One region of the Aeromonas enteropelogenes genome, then DNA from elsewhere that is predicted to be linked to it. Evidence: predicted binding sites of a transcription regulator. Region 1 holds the regulator's gene; the other holds the start of a gene.
What was found. Region 1 encodes LexA, which represses DNA repair genes until DNA is damaged. Its sites were predicted from a motif close to ANCTGTNTNNNNANACAGNT; they were not measured.
Positions count from the first base shown of each region.

Region 2: ruvA (Holliday junction branch migration protein RuvA) is a predicted target of LexA. The motif match lies at 2,118-2,137, and genes of this name have one in related genera.

Region 1 covers NZ_CP083625.1:1,243,873-1,249,057, reverse strand. The annotation lists gene ubiA (4-hydroxybenzoate octaprenyltransferase) at 1-569, shown strand, start outside; gene plsB (glycerol-3-phosphate 1-O-acyltransferase PlsB) at 643-3,066, opposite strand; gene lexA (transcriptional repressor LexA) at 3,272-3,895, shown strand; gene LA321_RS05860 (hypothetical protein) at 4,257-4,553, shown strand; gene mgtE (magnesium transporter) at 4,614-5,185, opposite strand, start outside.
Region 2 covers NZ_CP083625.1:2,027,840-2,033,024, reverse strand. The annotation lists gene ruvB (Holliday junction branch migration DNA helicase RuvB) at 430-1,440, opposite strand; gene ruvA (Holliday junction branch migration protein RuvA) at 1,449-2,063, opposite strand; gene LA321_RS09545 (methyl-accepting chemotaxis protein) at 2,323-4,332, shown strand; gene LA321_RS09540 (bifunctional 2',3'-cyclic-nucleotide 2'-phosphodiesterase/3'-nucleotidase) at 4,423-5,185, opposite strand, start outside.

The DNA.
Region 1 (5,185 bases):
TACTCGCGCTCATCTCGTTTGGTCTGGTGCTGACCCTCAACTCCCTCACCATCGCCATGTCGTTCGTCGGCCTGCTGCTGGCGGTGAGCTATCCCTTCATGAAGCGGTTCATTCCGATCCCCCAGTTGGTGCTCGGCATGGCTTTCTCCTGGTCGATCCCCATGGCCTATGCGGCGCAGGCCAATGCACTGCCAGCCGTGGCCTGGCTGGTGTTTATCGCCAACCTGCTGTGGACCGTGGCCTACGATACCCAGTACGCCATGGTGGACAGGGACGATGACCTCAAGCTGGGGCTCAAGTCGAGCGCCATCCTGTTTGGCCGTCACGACAAGCGGATCATCGGCGTGCTGCAGCTGGCCACCCTGTTGATCCTGCTGCTGGTCGGCCAGCTGATGGCGCTGGGCAGCAGTTACTACTGGGGATTGCTGGGGGCCGCCGTGCTGTTCGTCTATCAGCAGCGGCTCATTCGCGAACGGCAGCGGGAGGCCTGCTTCCAAGCGTTCCTCAACAACAACTATGTGGGGGCTCTGGTGTTCGCCGGGCTGGTGCTAGATTACCTGCTGGGGTGACCATTCCCTGAACAAAAAGAAGCCGAGCAAAAAGAAGGCCGCATCATGCGGCCTTCTTCATTTGTGGTGCGGATCAGCGCTGGTTGCCGGCCCGGATGGTGCGGCGGATCTTGGTGCTCAGCAGCGGCACTATGTTGTCCGCCAGCGCCTGGAAGCGTCCCAGATCCGGTTTGCTCTCGGCGGAGAGGTAGCCCTCCTTGCGCAGGGTGTGGATCAGGGTGCTGAACAGCTTCTGGTCGAAGAACTCGGGGGCGTTGATGCCGTGCAGGGTGCCGAGGCGCTCCGCCATCATCAGGCCGTCTGCCTCCAGCTGCTCTGCCTCTATGTAGGGTTGGGCCAGCACCCGGGTCAGCACGATGGCGTAGCGCTGCAGGGTCTCCTGGATACTTTCGGCCAGCAGCAACAGGCGCATCTGGTTGCCCGGGTTGACCCAGTAGCCACCGTCACGTGCCTCGATCAGCTGCTGGCGCTGCAACTCGGCCAGCAGGGCATCGATAAGCTCCGGCAGCTCCTCCTCTTCGTAACGCAGGAACAGCTCGGTCTTGAGCAGCGGATAGATATCGACGCAGCGGGCGATGATCTCGCCGCGGCTGATCCCCTCGCAGCGGTCGATCAGCGCCGCTACCAGGGAGGGCATGGCAAACAGGTGGAGGATGTTGTTGCGGTAGTAGGTCAGCAGGATCGCCTGGTAGCGATCCAGGCTGATGATCTGGCCCAGCTTGTCCTCGCTCACCTCGAACTTGTTGAGTTCCAGCGCCTGATCCAGCAGGGTGCCGGCATCCTCGTCCGGGATGGTGCTCTGGGCACTGTAGGGCACCGCCTTGAGCAGATCCAGATAGGTGTTGAGTTGGGCCTGCAACTCGTCACGGGTCAGGGCATGGCGCTCGGCGGCCAGCAGCGCCAGGGCGCTCAGGGTCAGGCCATTGACAGCGGCGGCGCCGTTGATACGGGTCATCAGCAGATCGGCCAGGGTATTGACCGTGCTGGCCATCCACTCCGGGCGCTCCTCTTCCCCGATATGATCCTTCCAGTCCGGAATATGCTCGCTCAGGTAGCTGTTGAGGGTCAGCGGCTCGCCAAAGTTGACGAAGCCGCGGCCGTAGTTGCGCAGCTTGCGCAGGATGCCGAGTACCTGCAGGAAGCTCTCCTTCTCCTTGCGGCTGCCCTTGAGCTCGTTGTGGTAGGTGTTCACCTCCATCACGTGCTCGTAGCCGAGGTAGACGGGTACCAGGGTGACCGGGCGGTCAAGCCCGCGCATCATGGCTTGCAGGGTCATAGCCAGCATGCCGGTCTTGGGCGGCAGCAGGCGGCCGGTGCGCGAACGGCCCCCCTCGGTGAAGAACTCCACCGAGTAGCCCTTGGCGAACAGCAGGTTCAGGTACTCGCGAAATACCGTGCTGTAGAGCGGATTGCCCTTGAAGGTGCGGCGGATGAAGAAGGCACCGCCGTGGCGGAAGATGGGGCCCGCCGGCCAGAAGTTGAGGTTGATGCCCGCCGCGATATGGGGCGGCACCATCCCCTGGTGATAGATGACATAGGAGAGCAGCAGGTAGTCCATGTGGCTGCGATGGCAGGGCACATAGACGATCTCGTGCCCTTCCTGGGCCAGCTGGCGCACCTTTTCGGCGCCGTTGACCGAGAGGCCACGATAGAGCTTGTTCCACAGCCAGCCGAGGAAGCTCTCGCCGAGGCGGATCAGCCGGTAGGAGAAGTCAGAGGCGATCTCGTCCATGTAGCCGTGGGCGCGTTTCTGCGCCTTCTCCAGGCTGATGTTCTCCCGCTCTGCCTCTTCGGCGATGGCCTGCTGGATCACGCTCGAATCCAGCAGTTGTTTGAACAGCAGGTTGCGGTTGGGCAGTTTCGGTCCGGTGGCCGCCAGCTGCTGGCGGCTGAAGTGGGTACGAGCGACCCGCGCCAGCTTGTGGGCGATGGCCTCGTCGGTACCGTGTTTGTCCGCCATGTAGCGCAGGGAGAGGGGCGGGGAGAAGCGCACCAGGTTTTCGCGACCCTTGAGGATCACGATGAGTGCCTTCTTGAGCCGGTTCGGCGCCAGACTGCTGATGATGTTGAGCCCGGAGGCCTCTTCTCCCTCCCGGCCCGGGGCACGGCCCCAGAACAGGGTGACGGGCACTACCTGGATATCCAGCGCCGGATCCTGCTTGTGCAGATCCAGCAGCTGGTGGAACTCCTGCAGGAAGGGAAGCGGCTTGCTGCGCTTGCCGAAGAGGGGAGGCGGACGATCCAGACAGACATAGCGCGGCAGCAGCTGGCCGTTCAGTTCCAGCGGCGTAAAGGGGCCCGGCAGACCGAGATCCTCGCAGCACTGCTGCAGGGTCATCAGGTCGGTGATCGAGCTGGTTTTCAGGGCGTAGACGATGGGTCTGGCCGGATCCAGCTTGAGTTCTGTGATGGGATTTTCCGGCAGGCTTTTGTGATTGACCAAGCCGCTGACCGGCCATTGCAAGATGGCTCTGGAAATCTTCTGTCCTGGGGACATGTGCGTCTGCTCTCCAAAAAAATGCGGCGTGAGCATAGCAAATCACCGGCCCCTTGTCGCCGAGAGGTACGATGAGTTCAGTCGTGCGGGATCAAAACAGGGTGAAATTGCCGGTTGGTCGCGACAAATGTCAGCTGCGCCTTGCCTTGGCCACTGCACTGTATATACTGCCAGTGTGCTGTATAAAAAGACAGGTGCCAATTCTATGAAACCCCTTACCCCCCGCCAGGCCGAAGTGCTGGAGCTGATCAAGGTGAACATGAACGAGACCGGCATGCCGCCGACTCGCGCCGAGATTGCCCAGAAGCTTGGTTTCAAGTCGGCCAATGCGGCCGAAGAACATCTGAAGGCCCTGGCCAAAAAAGGGGTCATCGAGATCATGCCGGGCACGTCCCGCGGCATCCGTCTGCTGCTCGAAGAGGAAGAGGCGCTGGAAGAGAGCGGCCTGCCGCTGATCGGCAAGGTGGCTGCCGGTGAACCCATCCTGGCCCAGGAGCATATCGAGAGCCACTATCAGGTGGATCCCGCCCTGTTCCACCCGCGCGCCGACTTCCTGCTGCGGGTGCAAGGGATGAGCATGAAGAACATCGGCATCCTGGATGGCGACCTGCTGGCGGTGCACAAGACCCAGGAGGTGCGCAACGGCCAGGTGGTGGTGGCGCGGCTTGACGAGGATGTCACCGTCAAACGCTTCCAGCGCAAGGGCAGTCAGGTGTGGCTGCTGCCGGAGAACGAAGAGCTCTCCCCCATCGAAGTGGATCTCGCCAGCCAGCATCTCACCATCGAGGGGCTGGCGGTCGGAGTGATCCGCAACGCCGACTGGATGTAATCTCCTTTCTCGCCACACGGCCTCCTTCGGGAGGCCGTGTTGTTTCTGCGCCTCTTTCCTGCCAATTCAAGCAGATCCTGAACCTCGCCGTTTTTGTCCCCCGCGCCAGCCCGCAAACCGCCCGTTTCGGATATATGCTCAGATCAGGGCCAGACCGTCAGGGTCTGGCTGCTCCGCCCCACGGGGCGAGCGCCGCACAATGACAACCGCAAGCAGACCTTCACGGGATAGAAGGGGAGTGTCGCAGGGCCGGCCGGCACATAGGCCAGGGTCATCCTGATCTCACTCGAAGCAAGGCAGGACGTTGCCAGGGGATGAGTCGACGTACCTGAGTGACCTGTCAGTCAAGGAGGAGTGGCATATGGCATCGAACACGCCATGGGATTCGAAGCGCTGCGTACCGGCGCCTGAATCCTCCATCACCCGTTTTATCAAGGGAAACCGGATGACCTGGTTTTACGGACTCTGGCTTCATCACAAGGGGCCGCACTGGGCGCTCTGGCTCGGCTGCCCGAAGGAGAAAGTGGTGCGCCTGGTGCTGTTGTTCAAGCGGGGTCATGGTGCCCAGGCTGTCGACAGCGTCCGGCTGGCCCCGGTGGTGCCCATCGGTCGTGCCCTCGGCAAGGGGTGGCAGCAGGGGCGCAACGCCAGACCCTGAGCTGCGCCTGTCGCAGAAGTCGAGCATGACAAAGAAGGGAGCCGCCGGCTCCCTTCTTGTTTACAGCAGGAACAGGGTGGCCAGCCCCAGAAAGATGAAGAAGCCGCCGGTGTCGGTGATGGCGGTGATCATCACGCTGGCCCCCACCGCCGGATCGCGACCCAGCCGGCTCATGGTCATGGGGATGATGACCCCCATCAGCGCCGCCACCAGCAGGTTGAGCACCATGGCGAGGGTCATCACGGCGCCCAGCGCCGCATCCTGATAGAGCAGGAAGGTGACGACCCCCATGATGCCACCCCACACCAGACCGTTGATGAAGGCCACCCCCAGCTCCCGCAACAGCAGGAAGGAGAGGTTGCCCGCCTGAATGTGCTGCAGCGCCAGCGCCCGCACTATCATGGTGATGGTCTGGTTGCCTGTGTTGCCGCCGATCCCGGCGACGATGGGCATCAGGGCCGCCAGCGCCACCAGTTGCGAGATGGTGTGCTCGAACAGGCCGATCACTCGCGACGCCACGAAGGCGGTGCAGAGGTTGAGGGCGAGCCAGGCCCAGCGGGTCTTCACCGCCTTGGCGACTGGTGCGAACACATCCTCCTCCTCGCTGATCCCCCCCATGCGGCGCAGATCGG
Region 2 (5,185 bases), 780 kb from region 1:
GACCAAATTCATCATTAGTTAAACTAATTTGAATGGTGCAATTTTTCTTGTTTGCCCGGGCTGATTCGAACTCCTACAATGCGCCTCGCAGTGAGGACATCCCCTTGGATACAGGCCGGTTAATCAGGGTTCACGGTACGTATCCGACCATCCGTTTGAACCTGTTTATTGGAATCGAAGATGAAAAAGTTTGTTGCTAAAACCATCAGCTACTACAAGCTTTCTTTTGTTCAACTCTATCAATTGAACCGACTCTGAGAGCTCGCGACGGCTCACTCGTTTTTTTCCGGTCTGTATCCGGACGTACTCACTGGTTGTGAACATCCATCCTGAATTGTCTTTGCCCACCGCATCCGCCGTGGGCTTTTTTTTTATCCCGCCAATAAAAAAACCGCCGTTGGCGGCGGTTTTCTAATCAAGTGTCTGTTTTCACTTCTCATCTGGCCGCTGAAGGCCGAAATGGGCATAGGCTCGCGTGGCCGCTATCCGCCCTCTGGGAGTGCGTTGCAGATATCCCTGCTGGATCAGGTAAGGCTCCAGCACATCCTCGATGGTATCTTTCTCTTCCCCGATGGCGGCCGCCAGATTATCAAGCCCCACAGGCCCCCCCATAAACTTGTCGATGACAGCCAACAATAGCTTGCGGTCCATGAAGTCGAACCCCTCGTTATCCACGTCCAGCATGTCCATGGCACGGGCTGCAATGGGGCCGTCAATCTTGCCGTCAGACTTGACCTGGGCAAAATCCCGCACCCGCCTTAACAAACGATTAGCAATTCGCGGGGTGCCGCGAGAACGACGGGCCACCTCGATGGCACCATCCTCCGACATGTCGAGCCCCAGGCAGCGGGCACTGCGGGAGACGATGTCGGTGAGATCCTTGACGTTGTAGAACTCCAGCCGCTGGACGATACCGAAGCGATCCCGCAGCGGGCTGGTGAGAGAGCCGGCCCGGGTGGTTGCCCCGATCAGGGTGAAGGGGGGCAGGTCGAGCTTGATGGAGCGGGCCGCCGGCCCCTCCCCTATCATGATGTCGAGCTGGTAATCCTCCATGGCCGGGTAGAGCACCTCCTCCACCACGGGGCTCAGGCGGTGGATCTCGTCGATGAACAGCACATCGTTGGGCTCGAGGTTGGTGAGCAGCGCAGCCAGATCGCCGGCCTTTTCCAGCACCGGACCCGATGTGGTCTTGATGTTCACCCCCATCTCGTTGGCGACAATGTTGGCGAGGGTCGTCTTGCCCAGACCCGGCGGGCCGAAGATCAGCAGGTGATCGAGGGCCTCTCCCCGTTGCCGCGCCGCCTCGATGAAGATCTCCATCTGTTCGCAGACGGTATCCTGGCCCGTGTAGTCGGCCAGTTTCTTGGGGCGAATGGCCCGATCGATAATGTCATCCTCACGGGCGGCACTTGCCGAGATGAGACGATCCGCTTCAATCATCGACTACCTCACACCAGACTACGCAGGGATTCACGGATGATCTCTTCCACCGACATGCCATCGGCGGCGATCTTGCTGACGATCTGGCTGGCCTGCTGTGGCTTGTAACCAAGGGCCACCAGCGCGCTGGCCGCCTCTTCTGCCGCATCCGGCGCCCGCAGGGCCGGTTCGCTGGCAGGCAGGGGCACGGCCGCCGGCGAGAAGAGATCGTGGCTGACCCAGCCCTTGAGCCTGTCCTTCATCTCGACCACCAGCCGCTCCGCCGTCTTCTTGCCCACCCCGGGCAATTTGACCAGAGAGCTTATCTCCTCGCGCTCGACACACAGGACAAACTGGCTGGCAGTCATGCCGGAGAGAATGGCCAGCGCCAATTTGGGGCCCACACCGTTGGTCTTGATCAGCTCGCGAAACAGTGCCCGCTCCTGCTTGTGGTTGAAGCCATAGAGCAGCTGGGCATCTTCACGCACCACGAAATGGGTCTGGATGGTCGCCTCCTGGCCGATATCCGGCAGGTCGTAGAAGCAGCTCATGGGCATCTGCACCTCGTAGCCGACCCCGCCAACCTCCAGCAAAACCTCGGGGGGCTGCTTTTCAATGACAATGCCTCTCAAGCGACCGATCACGGCTCTCTCCTTACCAATACGACGATTCGAAAATTGGTTCATAGCATAAAGAATAACTGGATAAGTATCCAGCATAGGCCTTACACCACCGGGTGGTCAGAGCGGCTTTTTATGCCTTTCACCACCATGCTTTCCTTATTGGTTACAAGGCACGGGCGATCCCTGCCACGCCGCAGGCGTTGTGCCGGAACATAAACGACTACACTGAATCCGTTCGGAACTCTGTTCGATCCAGTGTCGATACCAAGGAAGGCATCAGATGAAAATTGTCACCACATTCACCCTGGCGCTCACCATACTGCTCGCTTGCACCCTGGGTATGGGCGCTGCGGGCTGGTATGGCAGTCAGCGGCTGGAGGCACTGCTCTCCTACGTGCTGGGCGCAGCCTGGCAAACCGCGGACGGCGCCATGGAGGGCTCCATCGAACTGGGCAACCAGCAACTCCATATCCAGAAGATGCAAAACGGCACACCCCTTGATCGTCCGGCCCTCGATGCCGCCAGGGCCACCGCCGACGATGCACTGTCCCGGGTCGCCCAGGGCAAGCTGATCGACGACAGCACCATCGCCGCCATGACGCAGCGCAAGCAGGAGTATCAGCAGCAACAGGAAAAACTGCTGGGCCTCCATGACAGCTATATCGAGGTGGATAAGGCGCTGCGGGATAACGCCGAGCGCATGGAGCGTATTTCGACCCAGCTGGAAGTGATCGGCGATGGCGCCGTCGAGGCGCTCACCCAGTCCCCCGACCAGCTCATCAGCTGGAATGGCGGTCTTGCCACCCGCTGGGAAGCCGCCGATGGCGGTATGGAGGCCAACATCGGTTTCTTGCGCCAACTCTATGCGCTGGAGAAGATGCGCAGCCAGGGCGTCACCCCCGCCATCAGGGAAGAGCTCAAGGAGGCGACCGATTTCTACCAGAGCGCCGTTGATCGCATGCTGGCCACCGGGTTGTTCGACAGCGAAGGGAGCGGCGAATTTGCCGGCCAGTCGCTGGCCAGCCAGTACCGCACCCTGATGTCACGGCACCATCAGCTGCTGGAGACCTGGACTTCGGCCCTGAGCGCCTATCAAATCCAGCAAGCTAGCTACGAAGCCAGTGCCGATGAGCTGCAAAAACAGCTGGTTGATATCGAAGCCCAGGGGGACGCCACAGTGGAAGATCAGGTCGCCCGGCTGCACGACATCATCGGCCATACCCACGGCCTGTTGCTGACCGGTCTGGTGTTGAGCCTGATTGCGGTCATCCTCTGCGGGTTCTGGCTGACCCGCACACTGGTGGCCCCGCTGCTGCAGGTCGACAGGCGGATGCAGGACATAGCGGCAGGGGACGGAGACCTCAACGTACGCATCAACCTGCAGCGGGATGACGAGATTGGCTCGCTGGCCAACAGCGTGGATCGCTTCATCGAGAAGCTGCAGCAGATGATAAGTTCGACCATGGACAACAACCAGCACATCAGTGAGCACGTGCACACCTCGGTCAACCGGGTCGAAGCCATCAGCCAGAGCAGCCGCCAGACGGCGGAACACGCCCAGGCGCTGCATCAGGACAGCGAACAGATGGTGCAAGTGGCCACTCACATCTCGGACAACTGCAGCATGGCCGCCCAGAATGCCAACGACGTACGGCAGCTGACCGTCGAGAGCAGCCAGTATATGGCGTCCGCCACCACGGGCATGCAACGCATGGTGACGGAGGTGGGCGAGTGCGCCATCGCCATCAACTCCCTCAAGGAGCAAGCGGGCCAGATCGGCCAGATCATCTCCACCATCAGCGGTATTTCCGAGCAGACCAACCTGCTGGCCCTCAACGCCGCCATCGAGGCCGCCAGGGCCGGAGAAATGGGTCGCGGTTTTGCGGTGGTGGCCGACGAGGTACGTACCCTGGCCAGCCGCACCGCCGCCTCCAGCGCCGAAATCAGCCAGGTGATCAGCAGCATCCAGCAGCAGACGGAGACGGCCTACCTGATGATGCAGCGCAACATGAAGACGGTGGAGTCAGGGATGCAGGATTCCGAGAATACCAGGCAGATCCTGTTTCGGGTGGAAGAGGCCATCGACCGGCTGGCCACCATGGTGCAGCAGGTAGCCGATGCCACCGGCCAGCTCTCGCTCACCCTGAGCAGGTCTTCCGACAAGGTATCGGGGATCAGCCAACAAGCCAGAACCGGCGAGCAGGAGGCCCAGGAGTGCCTGCATATCGCCTCCTCCCTCCATCAGGTCAGCTTGCAACAACAGAGCCTGCTCTCCCAGTTCCGGGTCTGACCCGGCCACAGAAACGAAACATACCAGCCCGGACAAACGGGCTGGCATGTTGTTTTCTACTGGCCGAAGTCTGTCTCCGGCCATGCCCTGTTACTGGCGAACCAGACGGTAGATGGCGTAACCGGGATGCTTCGCATCATCCATCGGCAAAGTGGACTGATAGGCCAGATCCGCCCCAGCCACCGCCTTGGCCTCCTCGCGGGGAGAGGAGTAGAGGCGTACATCGACGCCCGCAGGCAGCGCCTTCATGTGCCAGTTGTTGTCGGCCAACGGACTGAAGCCCTGGGGCTGGCTGGCCGAACGTGACTTCAGGTACCGGGCCACAATTTCACGTGTCTCGAAGGGATCTTCGTGGACGATATTGCCACCATCCACTTCCGGGAAGTGGCCGCCACCGCTGGCGCGGTAGTTGTTGGTCACCACGTAGAATTTCTGGGCCGGATCGACGGGCTTGCCGTTGAAGGTCAGCTTGCCTATCCGCTCGCCCTCGCTCACCTTGACCCCTTCCTTGTTGTAACGGGCGGGCTGGGTGATATCCACCTCGTAGCTGACCCCGTCGATCACGTCGAAGTTGTAGGTGGGGAAACTCTCGTTCACCAGCCACTGCACCTCGCGGCTGGCGGGATCCACCCGGTTGAACTGGCCGGCACTCATCTCCAGCCACTCCTTGACGGTGGCCCCGTTCACCTCGACCACCTGCAAGGTGTTCGGATAGATGTAGAGATCAGAGACGTTGCGCAGGGAGATATCCCCCGCCGGCACATAGGTGAAGTCAGTGATGCCGTTGCGACCGCCACGAAACGGCGCCGCCGCCGAGAGGATCGGATAAGGCTCCTTGAGCAGGCCATCCTTT